DNA from 3 places in the Pseudomonas sp. SG20052 genome. Region 3 is predicted to be linked to each of the others. Evidence: predicted binding sites of a transcription regulator. Region 3 holds the regulator's gene; each other region holds the start of a gene.

Region 1 (6,501 bases), 1.3 Mb from region 3:
TTCCCAGGGTCAATCTTCGCGCAGCCTGGCGCGACTGCTGTCGGCCGTCCGTGGGCTCTATCATTATTTGAACCGCGAAGGTCTTTGCGATCACGACCCGGCCAACGGCCTGGCACCGCCCAAGGGCGAAAGACGGCTGCCGAAAACCCTCGATACCGACCGCGCGCTGCAACTGCTTGAAGGCGCGGTGGAGGATGACTTCCTGGCACGTCGGGATCAGGCGATTCTGGAGCTGTTCTATTCCTCGGGTTTGCGCCTTTCGGAGCTGACCGGGCTTAATATGGATCAGCTGGATCTGGCCGACGGCATGGTTCAGGTACTCGGCAAGGGCAGCAAGACTCGCCTGCTGCCGGTCGGCAAAAAAGCGCGTGAAGCCCTGGAACTGTGGCTGCCGTTGCGGGCCATGACTAACCCGGCGGACGATGCGGTGTTCGTCAGCCAGCAAGGTCGGCGCCTTGGCCCCCGGGCGATTCAGTTGCGGGTCAAAGCTGCTGGTGAGCGCGAGCTGGGGCAGAACCTGCACCCGCACATGTTGCGGCATTCCTTTGCCAGCCATTTGCTGGAATCCTCGCAGGACCTGCGCGCCGTACAGGAATTGCTCGGCCACTCGGACATCAAGACCACCCAGATCTACACCCACCTGGACTTCCAGCACCTGGCCACGGTCTACGACAGCGCCCATCCACGGGCCAAACGCATTAAAGGCGATGATTCATGACCATCCAATTGATCACCTTCGACCTCGACGACACCCTGTGGGACACCGCCCCGGTGATCGTCAGCGCCGAAGCCATACTGCGTGAATGGCTGACCGAGCACGCACCGAACCTGGGCGCGCTGCCGGTGGACCATTTGTGGGCTATTCGGGAACGGGTCCTGACCCTCGAACCGAGCCTCAAACACCGTATCAGCGCGCTGCGACGCCGGGTGTTGTTCCATGCGCTGGAAGAGGCCGGATACGACCACGGCGAGGCTTCGGACCTGGCCGACAAGAGTTTTGAAGTGTTTCTGCATGCCCGGCACCAGATCGAAGTGTTTCCCGACGTCGAGCCGACGCTGGAAACCCTGGCCAAGCATTACGCCCTGGGTGTGCTCACCAATGGCAACGCCGATGTGCGCCGGCTGGGGCTGGCCGATTACTTCAAGTTTGCGTTGTGCGCCGAAGACATCGGCATCGCCAAGCCCGATGCGCGCCTGTTTCATGAGGCATTGCAACGGGGCGGTGCGACGGCGGAGACGGCGGTGCATATCGGCGATCATCCGGGGGATGACATTGCCGGGGCGCAGCAGGCGGGGTTGCGGGCGATCTGGTTTAACCCGGCGCGCAAGGCCTGGGAAGCCGAGAAGGCACCGGATGCCGAGATTCGCAGTTTGACCGAGTTGCCGGCGTTGCTGGCTCGGTGGAATTCCCAGCACCAATCCTGAGATCACCGATATTCCCTTGTAGGAGTGAGCCTGCTCGCGATTGCGGTGTGACATTCAGCATTTATGTTGCCTGACACACCGCAATCGCGAGCAGGCTCACTCCTACAGGGGATCGCCGCAGGCCCAGAGCTTTTTACCGCCCATGAAAAAGCCCGCAGCGACGGCGGGCCTTTTCAGCAAGCCAATAGCAGACGCTTAGATAGGCCGGCTGCCGTACTTGTTGTCAGGCTTCTTGGGCGGATCGGCGACCACATTGGCCTCCACTTCCTGCACCTTGCCGCCCCGTGCCAGAAACTCTTCCATGGCCTTGGCCAGGGCGTCGCGTTCCTTGTTCTTGGCTTCGACGCTCGGCAGCTCATCGACCGATACCGCAGCCTTGGCTTTGCCTTTGGCGGTCGGAACGGGCGTTTCACCGCCGTCGTCTTCAGCGACGTCTTCGGCCGCTGCTTCCAGACCTTCTTCGGTTTCGTCGTCGTCGCCTACTTCGAGGTCGTCGTTTTCCAGATCATCGTCGCTCATGTTCTACCTCATGACTTGCGAAAAGCAGATTAGTTATAGCCCAGCTTCACCGTCTGTCGACAGCCGCCGGAAAAATTCAATAACCGCTGGTGACCAGCGGTTCATGCCTCTTCACCGTGCACGGTGGCGAGGACTTTACGGGCACCGCCAAAATCACGGTGCTCGCCCAGATAAACACCTTGCCAGGTCCCCAGCGCCAGTCGGCCTGCCGAAATCGGCAAACTGAGCTGACAGCCAAGCACGCTGGCCTTGAAGTGCGCCGGGAGGTCGTCCAGGCCTTCGTCGTTATGCTCATAGCCGTCTGTTCCTTGTGGGATCAGACGATTGAAAAATCGTTCGAAGTCGCGACGTACCGCCGGATCGGCGTTCTCGTTGATGGTCAACGACGCCGAGGTATGCTGCAGCCACAAATGCAACAGACCGACCCGGCACGCCTTGAGTTCAGGCAGGCCGGCGAGTAACTCGTCCGTTACCAGATGAAAGCCCCGGGGCCGTGCCCGCAGGGTAATCAGAGTCTGTTGCCACATACAGTTCTCCGCACGTTCGGGGCGCATTCTAGCGCGCTCTGGGAAAAAACAAAGGCCCTAATATTCCTTCAATCATGTAAGCCATTGGCCGCAGAAAAACGCCCGTCGTAAACGCCACCAAACGTGTACGAAAAAACCTTTCAGCAGTCTCTTCACTGACAAACGCCAGACAAAAAAATGCCCGGCAAGCCGGGCAAGTTTTTTATGCGCGTGCTTACAAGTTGTAGCCGCGTTCGTTGTGGAGTGCCAGGTCGATGCCGACGGCCTCTTCTTCTTCCGTGATACGCAGACCCATGACAGCGTCCAGTACCTTGAGAATGATGTAGGTGACGATCGCGGTGTAGATCACCGTGAAGCCCACGCCTTTGCACTGAATCCAGACTTGAGCGGCGATGTCGGTGACGGTGCCGAAGCCACCCAGGGACGGTGCGGCGAACACACCGGTCAGGATCGCGCCGAGGATACCGCCGATGCCGTGCACACCGAAGGCGTCCAGGGAATCGTCATAACCGAGTTTGCGTTTCAGGGTGGTGGCGCAGAAGAAGCACACCACGCCCGCTGCCAGGCCGATGACCAGCGCGCCCATCGGGCCCACGGTGCCAGCGGCCGGGGTGATGGCGACCAGACCGGCCACAACACCCGAAGCGATACCCAGTGCACTTGGTTTGCCGTGAGTGATCCACTCGGCGAACATCCAGCCCAGTGCAGCGGCGGCGGTTGCGATCTGGGTCACCAGCATTGCCATACCGGCCGTGCCGTTGGCCGCAGCGGCGGAACCGGCGTTGAAACCGAACCAGCCGACCCACAGCATCGCGGCGCCCATCAGGGTGTAACCGAGGTTGTGCGGTGCCATCGGGGTGGTCGGGAAGCCTTTGCGCTTGCCGAGCACGATGCACGCAACCAGACCGGCCACACCGGCGTTGATGTGCACCACGGTGCCGCCCGCGAAGTCGAGCACACCCCAATCCCACATCAGGCCGCCGTTGCCGGACCAGACCATGTGCGCAATCGGTGCGTAAACCAAGGTGAACCACACGCCCATGAAGATCAGCATGGCGGAGAACTTCATCCGCTCGGCGAAGGCACCGACGATCAGCGCAGGGGTGATGATGGCGAAGGTCATCTGGAAGGTGATGAACACCGCCTCAGGGAACAGCGCCGCAGGACCGGTCAGGCTCGACGGCGTGACACCGGCGAGGAATGCCTTGCCCATGCCACCGAAGAACGAGTTGAAGTTGACGACGCCCTGCTCCATGCCGGTGGTGTCGAACGCGATGCTGTAGCCATAAATGACCCACAGAATGCTGATCAGACCGGTAATGGCGAAGCACTGCATCATCACGGAAAGAATGTTTTTGGAGCGAACCATGCCGCCGTAGAACAGGGCGAGGCCGGGAATGGTCATGAACAGCACGAGGGCTGTCGAGGTCATCATCCAGGCGGTATCGCCGGAGTTGAGGACTGGGGCCGCCACTTCGTCTGCCGCCATAGCCAGGCTGGGCATTACGAGGGACAACAGGGCTCCTAGCCCTGCGAATTTACGCAGAGTCATATTGTTTTCTCCTGGGGCGTTGGGTTTGTGGCGGCGTTTAAATCGCGTCGGTATCGGTTTCGCCGGTACGGATGCGAATCGCCTGTTCCAGATTGACCACGAAGATCTTGCCGTCACCGATCTTGCCGGTGTTGGCGGCCTTGGTTATCGCCTCGATAACCCGGTCCAGATCCTTGTCGTCAATGGCGACATCGATCTTTACCTTAGGCAGGAAATCGACCACGTATTCCGCGCCGCGATACAGCTCGGTGTGACCCTTCTGCCGACCGAAGCCTTTGACTTCAGTAACGGTAATGCCCTGCACGCCGATCTCGGACAGCGACTCGCGCACGTCGTCCAGTTTGAACGGCTTGATGATGGCAGTGACTAGCTTCATGAAAACTCTCTCCCGAATTGGTGGACTTGCCCCAGGAAAACAAACCCGACTCAAGTCTAAGCGCAGTGCCTGGCTTTGTAACGCATCGTCGACCTTACCTGCCCGTCCGACGCCAGCTAACCGCTCCTCACGAAACAACTCCCCGTTCCGCTTGGCGCACTGCATTCGTCACAGCGACTGCATCAGTGCATGGGTTACGACTGACTAAGCAGAAAGCTTGCCATCTCGCCAAAACCCACTGAATTCAACCCCTTGACCGCTGCCAACAGCCCCTTTCCTCAATCGGCCCCACGGTTACGCACAACAACAGTGCGCAGCCGTCTGTCCACATGCGCGAAAAGCGTGCATCCCTGCTGACGGAATTGACTATAGACACTGCGTGATACACTGCCCGCCATTGTTGACAGGACATTTCCCATGCTCGCACCCAAAGATTTCCTCGACGCCCTGAGCGGCACCGCCTCCCGCCTCTTCAGCGGCGAAACCCCATTGCCGAAAAGCGAAATCGAAAGCCAGTTCAAGGCGTTGTTGCAGAGCGGCTTCAGCAAGCTGGACCTGGTGAGCCGGGAAGAGTTTGATAGCCAGATGGTTGTGCTGGCGCGGACCCGGGCACGGCTGGAAAGCCTCGAAGCGAAGGTTGCGGAGCTGGAAGCGAAGCTGAATCCGCCTGCCGAGTAACCCTGCTGACAACGCAACCCCCTGTGGGAGCGAGCCTGCTCGCGATTAGAGTCACCTCGGTCTACCAGCCTTCCCACACTGGCCAGACCAACCCTGTAGGACCTGTCAAAGGCTGCAATCTTCTGATCTGCCGCCCCGCCACCATCTCGGCAACGTCCTACAAAGATCACCACCGCCGTCCGATAGCGCCGTGAAGCCCAGGCTCCTAAGCTCATTCTCAGCTGAATATTCAGCACTGGGTTTGGCGACCTGGAAGCTTAAGGCGTACGACGACCATCTCTCGAGTCATGGCGGCTGTGCGTGGGAGACCTTCGGGTCTGCCGGGTTCCTTTTGCTCCGGTTCGCCAACCCGCGTACAGCTGCCACCCAATTGTTTGGCGACGATTGACGGCAGCCTCTTTAGCAAAAGGAGCTGTATTAATGAGTTGCGATAACGCTTATCTAGTCCCTCACGTCTTCACCCGCCACAAACTCCACCTCCACGCGCTTTTGATCGAAAACCAGCCTTGGTTCAGCGCCCGAGACCTGGGCCGTCTGCTTCGCCTTTTCCTCGACGAACGCGCCGTCCGAAAACTCGATCCCGATCAACATCAATCCGCGCGAGTCGTCATCCACGGCACCCTCGAAAACACCCTGCTAATCAGCGAATCCGGCGTCTACGCCCTGCTTATCTACCACTACTGCCCCGAATACCGAGGCCTGCGCGAATGGCTGACCCACAACGTAGTGCCAGCCCTCAGAGACGCCCAACAACCGACGTCAAGCGAACGCCCGGTCCTGAGTCTGTTGAACTGGCCGGAGATGTCGCTGAGTTTGCTGCACTGGAATAACCAGCCGTGGATTCGGTTGCAGGATGTTCCGCAGATGCTTGCGGAGGGTGAACGGGCGCAACGGACGGTCAATGCGCCTTGGTGGAAGCGTGCTTCGCGGATCTTGCAATCGCTTTAAGTATTTAAAGCCCTACCACGTTCGATTCCAGCTTCCCGCAAATCGTAAGTCGCTTGCAGGTTCAGCCAGAACTCGGGCGTGGTGTTCAGGTGACCAGATAGCTTCTTCGCCAGACCCGCACTGACACCGACCTGCTGACTCACAACATCGCCTATTTCCGCCTCTGGCTCGTTCAGCAATCGAGCCAAAGCCGCGGTTGCAATATCCAGCGGCTTCAAAAACTCTTCGCTGAGAATTTCACCTGGATGAATCGGGCGCATTCCATTCCTTTTCATTCGCGTCTTCTACGGCTGTTTCAGCGAGATCATAAGCAGCAACCTTCTGATCGCAAGACCATCCACGCTCTTTCACCGTCGTCCTTCAACTTTTTAGGCACGGTCCTACAAAAAGCAGCTCTCCAGCCTGATTTAATAGTTCGCACCCGCTCCTCTACGCTTTCCGCCAAACAAACATCCAATCCCAGGAGGTTCTAATGA
Region 2 (6,501 bases), 2.9 Mb from region 3:
TTGGACACCACCGCACCCAGCGTACCGGTTTTCGGAGCATCGACACCCGCCTCGCCCGAGGCGAAGGTTTCTTTCCAGCGCGTACCACCGATGGGCTGCAGGCCTTGCTCGTTGGCGAAGCTCGCGACCGCCACCTGGCCGATGGCCTTGGTTTGCTGGTTGCTGAAGTTAGCGGTCATGACACCGGTTTCGTCGATGGTCAGGCTGGAAATCTGGCCAGTGGCGTAGCCGTCCTGAAACTGCTGGGTACGGGCAGTCGGCGAATTGTAAGAGGTGGTCTTGGTCATGTCGAAGGACAGGCCGCCAGTGGCCGCAACCGAACCGTTAGGCCCCCAGACTTTCGGCGTCACGTTGGCATTGGTGACCACGCCCGGCACCCAACCGGTCAACTGGAAGACTTTACCGGTCACAGCAAAGCCAGGACTGCCGGTCATGGTGTTGACGGTACCGTCAGAGTTGAAGGTCACGTTGGCCGTCACTGGCACCGGTGGCTCGGCGGCCGGGTTGGAAGGCGAACGACCGTCCACGTAGGTGTACACGGTCCAGTCGTTGGTACCGGTTTTCACGTAGTACTGGTCCAGGTTGTGCTCATTACCCTGGCTGTCGTAGATATGCGTGGAGATCGGCTTGTTGTAGCTCAATGGCTCGGCCGGGTTGAATGGTGTAACGGTCGGCAGGGCTTCCGAGGAGTTCAGGTTAATCGTCTGGTCGACGCGAGTGGTGGCCTTGGGCGACAGGCTCGAGGTGTCGATTTTCAGGTCGGTCAGCACGCCATTGATGATCTTGCCGTTGTCATCAACGCCGTAACCTTGCAGGCGGTTGCCGTTGTTGTCGACCACGTAGTTTTCGGCGTCAGTCTTGAACGCACCGGCACGGGTGTAGCTCAGGGAACCGTTGTCGCTGAGGATGAAGAAACCGCTGCCCTGGATGCCCATGTCCAGCACGTTGCCGGTGTTGTTCACGTCGCCCTGGCCGAACTGCTGGGAAACGTTGGCCAGACGCACGCCGTTGCCGACGGTCTTGCTGCCGGTACCCAGGCGCGTGGCCGAGTACACGTCTTCGAATTCTGCACGGGACGATTTGAAACCGGTGGTCGCGACGTTGGCGATGTTGTTGCCGGTCACGTCCAGTTGTTTGTTGGCTGCATAGAGACCGCTAAGGCCGATATTGAAAGACATATTCCACTCCTTTGTGCCGTGTTAGTCGGCTCTATATACCAATGGTCTGTACTTTGGACAGGGCGATACTGCCCAGGCCTGCGAGGTTCAGCATCAACTCACCGCCGGTCTGGCTGATGGTCACGCTGTTGACGGTGGCCGGCAGGTAGGTCACCAGCGCGGTCGCCTTGCTGTCGTAAGTCGCGGTGGCGGCAAATTTGTACGTGCCCGCCTTGGCCACTTCGCCCGCATCGTTCTTGCCGTCCCAGATGAAGCTGGCGTTGCCGGCCTGCTGGCTGCCCATGTCGATGGTGCGAATCACTTTGCCATCGGCGTCGGTGATCTTGATCGTCACCGGATCCACCGATGCCGGAACCACGGCCGTGCCGTTGAAGCTCTTGGAGGTATCGACCACCGCTGTGTCGGTCTGCGCGACCACCGAGCGGCCCACCAGCGAAGATGCTTGCAGCGCTTGCGACGAGTTGTAGTTGCCGGCAATGCCGCTGACCGTATCGTTCAGCGTGGTGATGCCTTCCAGGCTACTGAACTGTGCCAACTGAGCCACGAAGTCACCGTTGTCCTGCGGCTCGAGCGGGTTCTGGTTCTTCAGCTGGGTAACCAGCAATTGCAGGAACGCGTCCTTGCCCAACGCCTTCTTGCCGGTGGCGCTGTTGGTGGCCGAGGCCAGGCCGTCGCTGCTGGTGTTATTGGTCTTGACCGAAGAGTTGGCCAAGACGTCCTTGATGCTCACGCCGCTGGTGGTATCGGTAACACTCATCTGAGTCGCCCCTTATCACTGACCGAGGGTCAGGACCTTCTGCATCATGGTTTTGGCGGTGTTCATCATTTCAGCGTTGGTCTGGAACGAGCGACTGGCGGAAATCATGTCGGCCATTTCTTCGACAACATTGACGTTCGGGTAGTAGACGTAGCCCTTGGCATCGGCGGCCGGATGGTTCGGCTCGTAACGCGCGTCAAGGTTGCTCTGGTCTTCGACCACGCCCAGCACTTGCACGCCTTGGCCGGCGGCGTCCTGGTTCTGGAACAGCGAATCGCTGCCGCCGCTCTGGCCGCCCTGGAACATGGTGGCGAACACCGGGTGACGGGCGCGATAGGTCTGGTCGATGCTCGACGAGACGGTTTCGGCGTTGGCGATGTTCGAGGCCACGGTGTTCAAGCGCGTGGTCTGCGCGCTCATGCCGCTACCGGCAATGTTGAAAACACTGGATAGGGACATGACTTACTCTCCGCGCAGGGCTGACATCAGCCCTTTGAATTTGCTGTTGAGCAGGGTGAAGCTGGCCTGGAAGCCGACGGCGTTTTCCGCGTAGTTCGACTGTTCCAGTTGGGCGTCCACGGTGTTCTGGTCGATCGACGGCTGCATCGGCGTGCGATACATCAGCGACTCGTCGCCATTGCCCAGGCCTTCAGCCTCGATATGGCGGTTGTTGGTCATGTTCAAGGCAAACGTGCCGCCCTTGGTTTTCTCGTTCTGTGCGGCGAGCACTTTGGAGAATTCCAGGTCCCGAGCCTTGTAGTTCGGGGTATCGGCGTTGGCGATGTTGTTGGCCAGGACCTCGGCACGCTGCGCGCGGAAGCCCAGGGCTTGTTCGTGGATACCGAGCGCTTTATCGAAGCTGATGCTCATGTCGGGAAACCTTCGGGTGACCTGATTTTTCGTAACAGAGACATAGCAAGTGGCGTGCCAATTCAAAAAGCCCCGGAAACCGGGGCTTTGCCGGCAGTGGCAAGGCGGCAATGCCAGAAAAGCGGCAACCGATTTCCGCCGCCTGCCGCTTTTCTGCCGCTTATCACCCTCTAAAGAACACCACCATCCCCTGTGGGAGCGAGCCTGCTCGCGATGGCGTCGTGTCAGCCAGCATCCATGTTTCTGTTACACCGCTATCGCGAGCAGGCTCGCTCCCACAGGGGGATCGTGGTGATGTCAGGGAAATCATCGGGCAAAAAAAACGGGAACCCCTGAGGACTCCCGTTTTTTGATGCGGCCAACGAATCACTTCGCCTGGTAAATGATCCCCGGGCTGCACTGGACCATCTGGTAATGATCCGGCAAACCGTTCAGCGCTTCGGAGGCGCCGAGGAACAGATAACCGCCCGGCTTGAGCGTGCTGTGAATACGCAACAGGATGTCTTTCTTCACCTCGGCGGAGAAGTAGATCAGCACGTTGCGGCAGAACACGATGTCGAACTTGCCCAGGGCCGCGTAGCTGTCCAGCAGGTTGAACGAGCGAAACTCCACGCGGCTCTTGATCGGCGCCTTGATCGCCCAGCGCCCCGGCCCTTTGGGGTCGAAGTAACGCTGAAGGCGCTCGGGCGACAGACCACGGCCGATGGCCAGGCTGTCGTACTCGCCGGTCTTGCAGTTGGTCAGCATGGTGCCGGACAAGTCGGTCGCGACGATTTGCGCGCCCATCTTCAACTGGCCCATGTTGACGCGCTCGAACTCATCGATCGACATCGACAGCGAATACGGTTCCTGACCCGACGAGCACGCCGCCGACCAGATCCGCAAGCGCTGGCCGGGGGCCGCCTTGATCGCTTCGGGCAACACCTTGTTCTTCAAGACTTCAAACGGATAGGTGTCACGAAACCACAAGGTTTCGTTGGTGGTCATGGCATCCACCACCATCTCGCGCAAACCGCTGCGCGGCTGGGTCTGGATGCGCTGAACCAGCTCACCCAGGGATTTGATGCCTTGCTGCTCCATCAGCTTGTTGAGACGGCTCGAGACCAGGTACTGCTTGTTTTCACCGAGCAAAATGCCACAGGCTTTTTCCAGGAATACCCGGAACTGTTCGAAATCCAAATTACCCGTAGACAAAGATGCCGCCTCTTAAATCGTGTTAACCGCCAGGGGCAGAAGGCCCCTAGCTGATATCTGCTGCTTTGATCCGGTCGACTACCCGGGATGCCAGGTCATCAGGACGGAATTTTGCCAGGAAGTCGTCCGCGCCGACCTTCTTGACCATTGCCTGATTGAATACACCCGACAACGAAGTATGCAGGATGATATGTAGCTTTTGCATGCGCGGGTCGTTGCGGATCTCGGCCGTCAGGGTGTACCCGTCCATTTCCGGCATCTCGATGTCGGAAATCATCATCAGGAACTCTTCTTCCGGCTTCTTGCCCTCATCGACCAGCTTGCGCAAGTAATCCAGCGCTTGCCTGCCGTCGTTCAATGCCACCACTTCAACGCCGACCGTTTGCAGGCAACGGGTCACCTGCTTGCGCGCCACCGACGAGTCATCGACCGTCAATACCCGCAAGGACAGCGCCTTGTGCTGGGTTTCGACATCCACCACGCCGACCGAAATCGCTTCCGGTGTCGGCGCCACTTCCGCCAGCACTTTCTCGACGTCGATGATTTCGACTAACTGATTGTCGACCCGAGTCACAGCCGTCAGGTAATGATCGCGTCCCGTGCCCTTGGGTGGCGGATGAATCTCCTCCCAGTTCATGTTGACGATGCGCTCTACCGATCGCACCAGGAATCCCTGGGTCTTGGTGTTGTACTCCGTGATGATCACGAAGGGATTGCTTTGATCTTTAAGTGCGCCCGAGCCGGTCGCCATCGCCAGATCAAGAATCGGAATGGTCGCCCCCCGGATATTTGCCACACCGCACACGACAGGACTGGACTTGGGCATCAGGGTCAGTTTGGGGCATTGCAGCACTTCCCGAACCTTGAACACGTTGATCCCATACAGCTGCTGGCCGTCGAGACGGAACAACAACAGCTCAAGGCGATTCTGCCCAACCAGTTGCGTGCGCTGGTTTACTGAATCCATTACACCAGCCATGCACTGACTCCTACACCAACGCTTAAGTGTGTTGCGACGCACATTTATTGCTAAACGGCACGGCGCTTGCTTTTTAACTCTTATGAACACAGAACCGACATTTTTCCGACGCCTGACATCAATTACCCGCAAATTGCTTTGCGCAATGTCGGCCGCCTGCCTGTTCAACGCTGGCAGCCCTGCCCTTGCTGACGCGGTTACCTTGCCTGACATGCTTATCGGCGTCACTCAGGGCTTTCTTGAATTCACCGTAGAAGACTATTTGGCTACCAGTCAAACGGAAGGACGCTACGAAATCGAAGTCAACCAGCTCGATCCGCGACTGCGCATGCCCATGTGCGACAAGGAATTGACAGCCACCCTGGAGAGCCCGGCGACCCCGATCGGACGGGTCACGGTCAAGGTCCGCTGCGACAGCACATCCCCCTGGACAGTCTTCGTGCCCGCTCAAGTCCGCCTGTTTCGGGACGTTGTCACCACCACCCGGCCGCTCAAACGCGCCGGGGTCATCGAGCCCGGCGATGTCATGTTGCGCGAGCGAGACATCAGCCTGATCAACCAGGGTTATTTCACCACCCTGGAACAAGCCGTGGGGCAGAAACTTACCCGACCAACGGTCGCCAATCAGGTCCTGACGCTGGTCCATCTCGAACAGGCGGAAGTCATCAGCAAGGGCGACCAAGTGGTGATTATCGCCCGCAGTGGTACGCTCAGTGTGCGTATGCCGGGTGAAGCCCTGTCCAACGGCGGCCTGCGTGAACAGATTCGTGTGAAAAACCTCAACTCCCAGCGGGTCATCAAGGCGCAAGTCATCGCGCCGGGCCAGGTGGAAGTTGCCATGTAGAACAATCTGCTGGTGAAAGATGGCGCGCCGCCCGGCTGTTCCCTAAACTGTGCCGCAGGCAGGACAAGCGCTGGCGCATGCAAGCTCATTGATAAATGGGCCTAAAGTTTTCGCAGGGAGAGCCGAAAACATGGCAAGCGTCCAAATACCCAGAGGTTTTTTACCATGGTCATCGATTTCAGCCGTTTGAACAGCTCCTCGTCACTTACCGGTAGTACGCGTACCAGCACCGCGAAGGAAACCGCCGAAACCGGCACATCCGCGCCGCTGAATACCCCGGCCGAACAGGCCAGTACCGTCAAAAGCGGGGAATCGGTACACCTCAGCAATGAGGCTCAACAGTTGCAGAAGGTCACTGACAAGCTGCGCGATCAGCCTGCCGTCGACAACGCCCGCGTGGCCGAGTTGAAAGCAGCGATTGCCGATGGCAGCTATAAAGTCGACAGCAACCGTGTAGCCAGCAAACTGCTCAACTTCGAAGCCCAGCGCTAGGCCACGGCCTGCGCCAGGCTTTTGGACGCTTAAACCCCAAGGCCAGCCATGCACGACACTAATTTACTGCAACTGATCACCGACGACTTTGCTCCAGCGCAACGCTTGCTGGAGTTACTGCAAACCGAGTCCCTCGCCTTGCACGGTCGCGACATGCCGCTGCTCGAAGATATTCTGGCGCAGAAGC
Region 3 (6,501 bases):
CGCAATGGTCACGACAAGCTGGCAAGTCTTGGGTTGTTGATCGGGTTTTGTTTGATGATGGTGATGGATACGGCGCTCGCTTAGGCGAATGTTCAACCGCCTTCGTCGAAGTAGTTATCGATCAGTGCGACCAGCGCATCCATCGCTTCCTGTTCCTGCTCGCCTTCAGTGCTCAGGTGGATTTTGGTGCCCTTGCCGGCCGCAAGCATCATCATGGCCATGATGCTTTTGCCATCGACCGCGGATTCTGGCGTACGTCCTACTCTGATGGTGCAACCCGGGAACTGACCCGCAACGCCAACGAATTTTGCCGAAGCGCGGGCATGAAGGCCCAGCTTGTTGATGATTTCAATTTCCCGAGCAGGCATCGCGATGTGAATCCTTTAGCTGAGGTCGCGGTGGCGAACCTGGACGTTCTTCAGGGATTGTTGCAGGACCTGGCCCAGACGTTCGGTCAGGTAGACGGAGCGGTGATGCCCGCCGGTGCAGCCAATGGCAATGGTGACATAAGCGCGGTTGCTGGCGGCAAAGCGCGGCAACCACTTGAGCAGGTAAGTGGAGATGTCCTGGAACATCTCTTCGACGTCCGGTTGTGCCGCCAGGTATTCGGCCACCGGTTGATCAAGCCCTGATTGGTCGCGCAATTCCGGCTTCCAGTAAGGGTTGGGCAGGCAGCGCACGTCGAACACCAGGTCTGCATCAACCGGCATGCCCCGCTTGAACCCGAAAGATTCCACCAGGAACGCAGTGCCGCTATCTGGCTGGTTCAGCAGACGCAGCTTGATGGTATCGCGCAGCTGATACAGGTTCAGGTTGGTGGTGTTCACCTTGAGGTCCGCCAGATCGGCGATCGGCCCCAGCAAACTGGTTTCGTCCTGAATCGCCTCCGCCAACGAACGGTGGGCAGTACTCAGTGGGTGGCGGCGGCGGGTTTCCGAGAAGCGTTTGAGCAACGTTTCTTCGTCGGCGTCCAGGTACAGCACATCACACTTGATATGCCGGCTGCGGACTTCTTCAAGCAATTCCGGAAACCGCGACAGGTGACTAGGCAGGTTGCGAGCATCGATGGATACCGCGACCAGCGGTTGTGCCAGCTCGGTATGAATCAGCGCGCGCTCGGCCAGTTCCGGCAGCAATCCGGCGGGCAGGTTGTCGATGCAGTAGTAGCCGTTGTCCTCGAGAACATCGAGTGCGGTACTTTTACCTGAGCCGGATCGGCCACTGACGATGATCAAGCGCATGGTTAATGACCGTTTTGCTCGTCCAGGACAACCTGATACAAGGCTTCATTGCTCGGGGCGCTGCGCAGTTTTTCGCGCACTTCCTTGCGGTCGAGCATGCTGGCGATCTGGCGCAGTAACTCCAGGTGCGCATCGGTAGCGGCTTCCGGGACCAGCAGAACGAACAGCAGGTCGACCGGGGCGCCGTCGATGGCGTCGAAATCAATGGGTGCATCAAGGTGCATCAGGGCGCTGATGGGCGAGGTGCAGCCCTTCAGGCGGCAGTGGGGAATGGCGATGCCGTTGCCAAAACCGGTTGAGCCGAGTTTTTCACGGGCAATCAGAGCCTCGAAGACATCTTGCATCTCCAGATCCGGCACTTCTTTGTGGATAAGGTTGGCAATTTGCTCGAGGGCTTTCTTTTTACTGCCGCCCGGCACGTTCACGAGGGAACGGCCGGGGGTCAGGATGCTTTCAAGTCGGATCATGGGTTGGGAGTGTTAACGACCGGTCGCGCCCTGGAGGAGGCTTTGGGTCTTTTCCTTATGCTTTTTGAGTTGTTTATCCAGCTTGTCGGTCAGTGCGTCGATCGCCGCGTACATATCGGTATGCTCCGCGTTTGCGACCACTTCATTGCCGGGAATATGCAGCGTGGCTTCGATTTTCTGCTTGAGCTTTTCGACCGTCATTGTGACCTGCACGTTGGTGATCTTGTCGAAATGCCTCTCTAATCGTTCGAGTTTTTCGCCGATGTAGGTGCGAAGAGGTTCGGTCACTTCCAGTTGGTGTCCACTGATGTTGACTTGCATACAGCTTCTCCTTCGTTGCCAGTGCATAAAGCGGCAGGCAGAAATGCCTGCCACTGGAACGCTGTGGCGTGGCTCTACATCAACCGCTTGCGTTCGCTCGAAGGCGCGATCCCGAGGGATTCACGGTACTTGGCGACGGTGCGGCGAGCCACCTGAATGCCTTGTGCCTCCAGTAAACCAGCGATCTTGCTGTCACTCAACGGCTTTTTCTGATTTTCAGCAGCAACCAGTTTTTTGATGATCGCGCGGATCGCCGTGGACGAGCATTCACCGCCTTCGGAGGTGCTGACGTGGCTGGAGAAAAAGTATTTCAGTTCATATATGCCCCGAGGGGTATGCATGAATTTTTGCGTGGTGACCCGTGAAATCGTCGACTCGTGCATCCCCACCGCTTCGGCGATGTCATGCAGGACCAGCGGCTTCATCGCTTCGTCGCCGTATTCAAGAAAGCCGCGCTGATGCTCGACGATCTGAGTGGCTACTTTCATCAGGGTTTCGTTGCGGCTTTGCAGGCTCTTGATGAACCAGCGGGCCTCTTGCAACTGATTGCGCATGAAGGTGTTGTCGGCGCTGGTGTCGGCGCGGCGCACAAAACCGGCGTATTGGGCGTTGACCCGCAGCCGTGGCACCGATTCCTGGTTCAGCTCGACCAGCCAGCGCTCATTGTCCTTGCGCACGATCACGTCAGGGACAACATATTCGGCTTCACTGGACTCGATCTGCGAGCCCGGGCGCGGGTTGAGGCTCTGCACCAGCTCGATGACCTGGCGCAGCTCATCTTCCTTGAGCTTCATGCGACGCATCAGCTGGCTGTAATCGCGGCTGCCGAGCAGGTCGATGTAGTCGGTGACCAGGCGTTTCGCTTCGGCCAGCCAAGGCGTCTTGGCAGGCAGTTGGCGCAATTGCAGCAGCAGGCATTCGCCCAGGTTGCGGGCGCCAATGCCGGCCGGTTCGAATTGCTGGATGCGGTGCAGGACGGCTTCGATCTCGTCCAGTTCGATGTCCAGTTCCGGATCGAAGGCCTCGAGAATTTCCTCGAGGGTTTCGTCCAGGTAGCCCTGATTGTTGATGCAGTCGATCAGGGTCACGGCGATCAGACGATCGGTGTCGGACATCGGTGCCAGGTTCAGTTGCCACAACAAATGGCTTTGCAGGCTTTCACCGGCCGATGTGCGGGTGGTGAAATCCCACTCGTCGTCATCGTTGCTCGGCAAGCTGCTGGCGCTGGTCTGGTAGACGTCTTCCCACGCGGTATCAACGGGCAGCTCGTTGGGAATGCGCTCGTTCCAGTCGCCTTCCTCGAGGTTATCCACCGTCGGGGCGGTTTCCTGGTAGGAGGGTTCCGAAATGTCGGCGTTGGGGAGCTGTTCGGCTTTGTCGGCCAAGGGGTCGGCGTTATCGAAGTCGTCGCCTTCTTCCTGGCGTTCGAGCATCGGATTGGACTCCAGGGCCTCCTGGATTTCCTGTTGCAGGTCCAGGGTCGACAATTGGAGCAGGCGGATGGCCTGTTGCAGCTGCGGTGTCATCGTCAGCTGCTGGCCCATTCTCAAGACTAGCGATGGTTTCATGGCAGGGGCTTAACACCTTATTCGCCGGCGCACATGCGCCATCCACTACAGGGCGCCGGAGCGCCAAACATAAGCAAATTATATGCCCGAAACTGCAGCGTTTGCCTAGAGCGCTGTAACAATAAAAAAGTATTGATTTTTTATCGAGACGAGCGCTCGGACAATCAGCCAGACACCTTACTGCTTAAAGGCGGAATTCATGGCCCAGATACACTTCCTTAACCAGTTCGTTGGCCAGGATGGTGGCGGAGTCACCTTCGGCGATCAGTTGACCATCGTTGACGATGTAGGCGGTTTCGCAGATATCCAGGGTTTCACGGACGTTGTGGTCAGTGATCAGCACGCCAATGCCTTTGGCCTTGAGGTGGTAGATGATCTGCTTGATGTCGCCCACCGAAATAGGGTCCACACCGGCGAATGGTTCGTCGAGGAGGATGAATTTCGGGTTGGTGGCCAGTGCCCGGGCGATTTCCACCCGACGACGTTCACCACCGGACAGGCTCATGCCTAGGTTGTCGCGGATGTGGCTGATGTGGAATTCCTGCAGCAGGCTTTCCAGTTCCTTGCGACGCTCGGCCTTGTCGAGTTCCTTGCGGGTCTCGAGGATGGCCATGATGTTATCGGCGACCGAGAGTTTGCGGAAGATCGACGCTTCTTGCGGAAGATAGCCGATACCGGCCTTCGCACGACCGTGCATTGGCTGGTGGCTGACGTCCAGGTCGTCGATCAGCACGCGACCCTGATCGGCCTGCACCAGGCCGACGATCATGTAGAAACAGGTGGTCTTGCCGGCGCCGTTAGGGCCTAGCAGGCCGACGATTTGACCGCTGTCGATGGACAGGCTGACGTCACGCACGACCTGGCGGCTCTTGTAGCTCTTGGCCAGATGCTGAGCTTTCAGAGTTGCCATTAAGGAGCCTTTTTCGCGTCGTTTTTCGGCTTGGGCTGGATCACCATGTCGATGCGCGGACGCGACTCGGTAACCTTGCTACCCGTAGCACGCCCGGCGCTCGCAAGCTTTTTCTGGGTGTCGTAGACGATTTTTTCGCCCTGGGTGACGTTGTTGTCCTTGTCGACGACTTTTGCCTTGTCGATCAGCACGACGCGGTTTTGCGAGGCGTGGTACTGGATGGTCACGCCCCAGCCCTGAACAGGCTTGGTGTCGCCGGCCGTCTGCATCTGCTCGAAGTAGGCGAGGTTGCCCACCGAGGTCACCACGTCGATGTCGCCAGCCGGGGTACGGGTGATGGTCACGGTATTGCCGGTGACCTTCATCGAGCCCTGAGTGATGATCACGTCACCTTTATAGGTGGCAACGCCATTCTTGTCGTCCAGTTGGGCGTCGTCGGCCTGAATGCGGATAGGCTGCTCTTGATCGTTCGGCAGAGCCCAGGCGCTCACGCTTCCCAGTGCTGCGCCCAGACTGAGCAAAATAGGGAGAGTTTTAACGAGCCTCATACTGTCCTCTTACGTTCGATAGCAGGTGTATCCTGCTTTCTTTCAAATACGCTTTCATTCCGTTGCCTGTCGATACACCGCCAGCGCCGTCGATTCTAACGGGTTGATCGGTCTGCGCATATTGCTGCTGCGGGAACACCGTCATTCGGGTGGTGGTAATCAGGGTTCGGCGGTTTTTCTCGTCGAAACGGGTGATGCGCACCGAGTCGATCAGCTCGACCTGAGTGCCGTCCGGGTTGACTTCGCCGCGCTCACTCTGGACGTGCCACGGAAACTGCGTACCGCGAAACATGTTCAGGTCAGGGTTGGTCAGCAACGTCACCTCGCTCGCTTTCAGGTGTTCGACCTTGTCGGACGTCATTTCGTATTGCAGTTTGCCGTCCGGCAGGTACTGAACGCTGTGGGCGTTGAGGGCGTAATAGTCGATTGCGCTTTCATCGACCGTGACCACCGGCTTGTCGAGGAAGCGTTCCGGGCTGATGTTCCAGTAGCCGACCGCGGCGAACAGCGCCGCGATGCAGCCGAACACCAGGATGTTACGAATCTTTTTGCTCAGCATAATGGGCTCACAGGTACGCGGCGTTGGCCGCATCGAGGCGGCCCTGGGCGCGCAGGATCAATTCACAGAATTCGCGAGCGGCACCCTCGCCACCACGGGCCAGGGTGATGCCATGGGCGTGTTCACGCACGAAGCTGGCAGCGTTTGCTACGGCCATGCCCAGACCCACGCGGCGAATCACCGGCAGGTCCGGCAAGTCGTCGCCCAGGTAGGCGACCTGTTCATAGCTTAGGTTGAGTTGGGCAAGAAGTTCGTCGAGCACCACCAGTTTGTCTTCACGACCCTGGTAAAGGTGTGGAATGCCGAGGTTCTTCGCCCGCCGTTCGACCACCGGGGTCTTGCGGCCGCTGATGATAGCGGTCTGCACGCCGGCTGCCATCAACATCTTGATGCCTTGACCGTCGAGGGTGTTGAACGTCTTGAATTCGCTGCCGTCTTCGAGAAAGTACAGGCGCCCGTCGGTCAGTACGCCATCGACGTCGAACACCGCGAGTTTGATCTGTTTGCCACGTTGCAGCAGGTCCGTGCTCATTACATTACTCCCGCACGCAGCAAGTCGTGCATGTTCAAGGCGCCGACCGGGCGGTCTTCGCTGTCGACCACGACCAGTGCGTTGATCTTGTGGTCTTCCATGATTTTCAGGGCTTCGGCGGCGAGCATTTCGGCGCGAGCAGTCTTGCCGTGCGCGGTCATGACCTGATCGATGGTGGCGCTGTGGATGTCGATGCTGCGGTCCAGTGTGCGGCGCAAGTCACCGTCGGTGAAGATCCCGGCCAGTTTGCCATCGGCTTCCAGGATCACGGTCATGCCCAGGCCCTTGCGAGTCATTTCCATCAGCGCATCCTTGAGCAGCGTACCGCGCTGAACCTGCGGCAGCTCCTGGCCAG

The links. The regulator sigma-54, encoded in region 3, starts transcription at its own class of promoters, with help from an activator protein. The targets are predictions, from matches to a motif close to ANTGGCATNNANNTTGCTNT.
Positions count from the first base shown of each region.
Region 1: glnK (P-II family nitrogen regulator) is a predicted target of sigma-54. The motif match lies at 4,605-4,624, and genes of this name have one in related genera.
Region 2: flgB (flagellar basal body rod protein FlgB) is a predicted target of sigma-54. The motif match lies at 2,848-2,867, and genes of this name have one in related genera.

Region 1 is NZ_CP134498.1:6,564,825-6,571,325, forward strand. It holds gene xerC (tyrosine recombinase XerC) at 1-718, shown strand, start outside; gene RHP74_RS30230 (HAD family hydrolase) at 715-1,425, shown strand; gene sutA (transcriptional regulator SutA) at 1,621-1,944, opposite strand; gene RHP74_RS30240 (secondary thiamine-phosphate synthase enzyme YjbQ) at 2,046-2,471, opposite strand; gene RHP74_RS30245 (ammonium transporter) at 2,686-4,023, opposite strand; gene glnK (P-II family nitrogen regulator) at 4,061-4,399, opposite strand; gene RHP74_RS30255 (accessory factor UbiK family protein) at 4,817-5,077, shown strand; gene RHP74_RS30260 (Bro-N domain-containing protein) at 5,498-6,025, shown strand; gene RHP74_RS30265 (HigA family addiction module antitoxin) at 6,022-6,300, opposite strand; gene RHP74_RS30270 (hypothetical protein) at 6,498-6,501, shown strand, end outside.
Region 2 is NZ_CP134498.1:5,018,075-5,024,575, forward strand. It holds gene flgE (flagellar hook protein FlgE) at 1-1,178, opposite strand, end outside; gene flgD (flagellar hook assembly protein FlgD) at 1,210-1,935, opposite strand; gene flgC (flagellar basal body rod protein FlgC) at 1,951-2,394, opposite strand; gene flgB (flagellar basal body rod protein FlgB) at 2,398-2,805, opposite strand; gene cheR (protein-glutamate O-methyltransferase CheR) at 3,172-3,999, opposite strand; gene RHP74_RS23075 (chemotaxis protein CheV) at 4,046-4,978, opposite strand; gene flgA (flagellar basal body P-ring formation chaperone FlgA) at 5,061-5,822, shown strand; gene flgM (flagellar biosynthesis anti-sigma factor FlgM) at 5,988-6,314, shown strand; gene RHP74_RS23090 (flagella synthesis protein FlgN) at 6,363-6,501, shown strand, end outside.
Region 3 is NZ_CP134498.1:1,086,041-1,092,541, forward strand. It holds gene RHP74_RS04770 (ZIP family metal transporter) at 1-84, shown strand, start outside; gene RHP74_RS04775 (HPr family phosphocarrier protein) at 93-368, opposite strand; gene rapZ (RNase adapter RapZ) at 384-1,241, opposite strand; gene ptsN (PTS IIA-like nitrogen regulatory protein PtsN) at 1,244-1,708, opposite strand; gene hpf (ribosome hibernation-promoting factor, HPF/YfiA family) at 1,721-2,029, opposite strand; gene RHP74_RS04795 (RNA polymerase factor sigma-54) at 2,104-3,597, opposite strand; gene lptB (LPS export ABC transporter ATP-binding protein) at 3,782-4,507, opposite strand; gene lptA (lipopolysaccharide transport periplasmic protein LptA) at 4,507-5,055, opposite strand; gene lptC (LPS export ABC transporter periplasmic protein LptC) at 5,042-5,614, opposite strand; gene RHP74_RS04815 (HAD family hydrolase) at 5,622-6,146, opposite strand; gene RHP74_RS04820 (KpsF/GutQ family sugar-phosphate isomerase) at 6,146-6,501, opposite strand, start outside.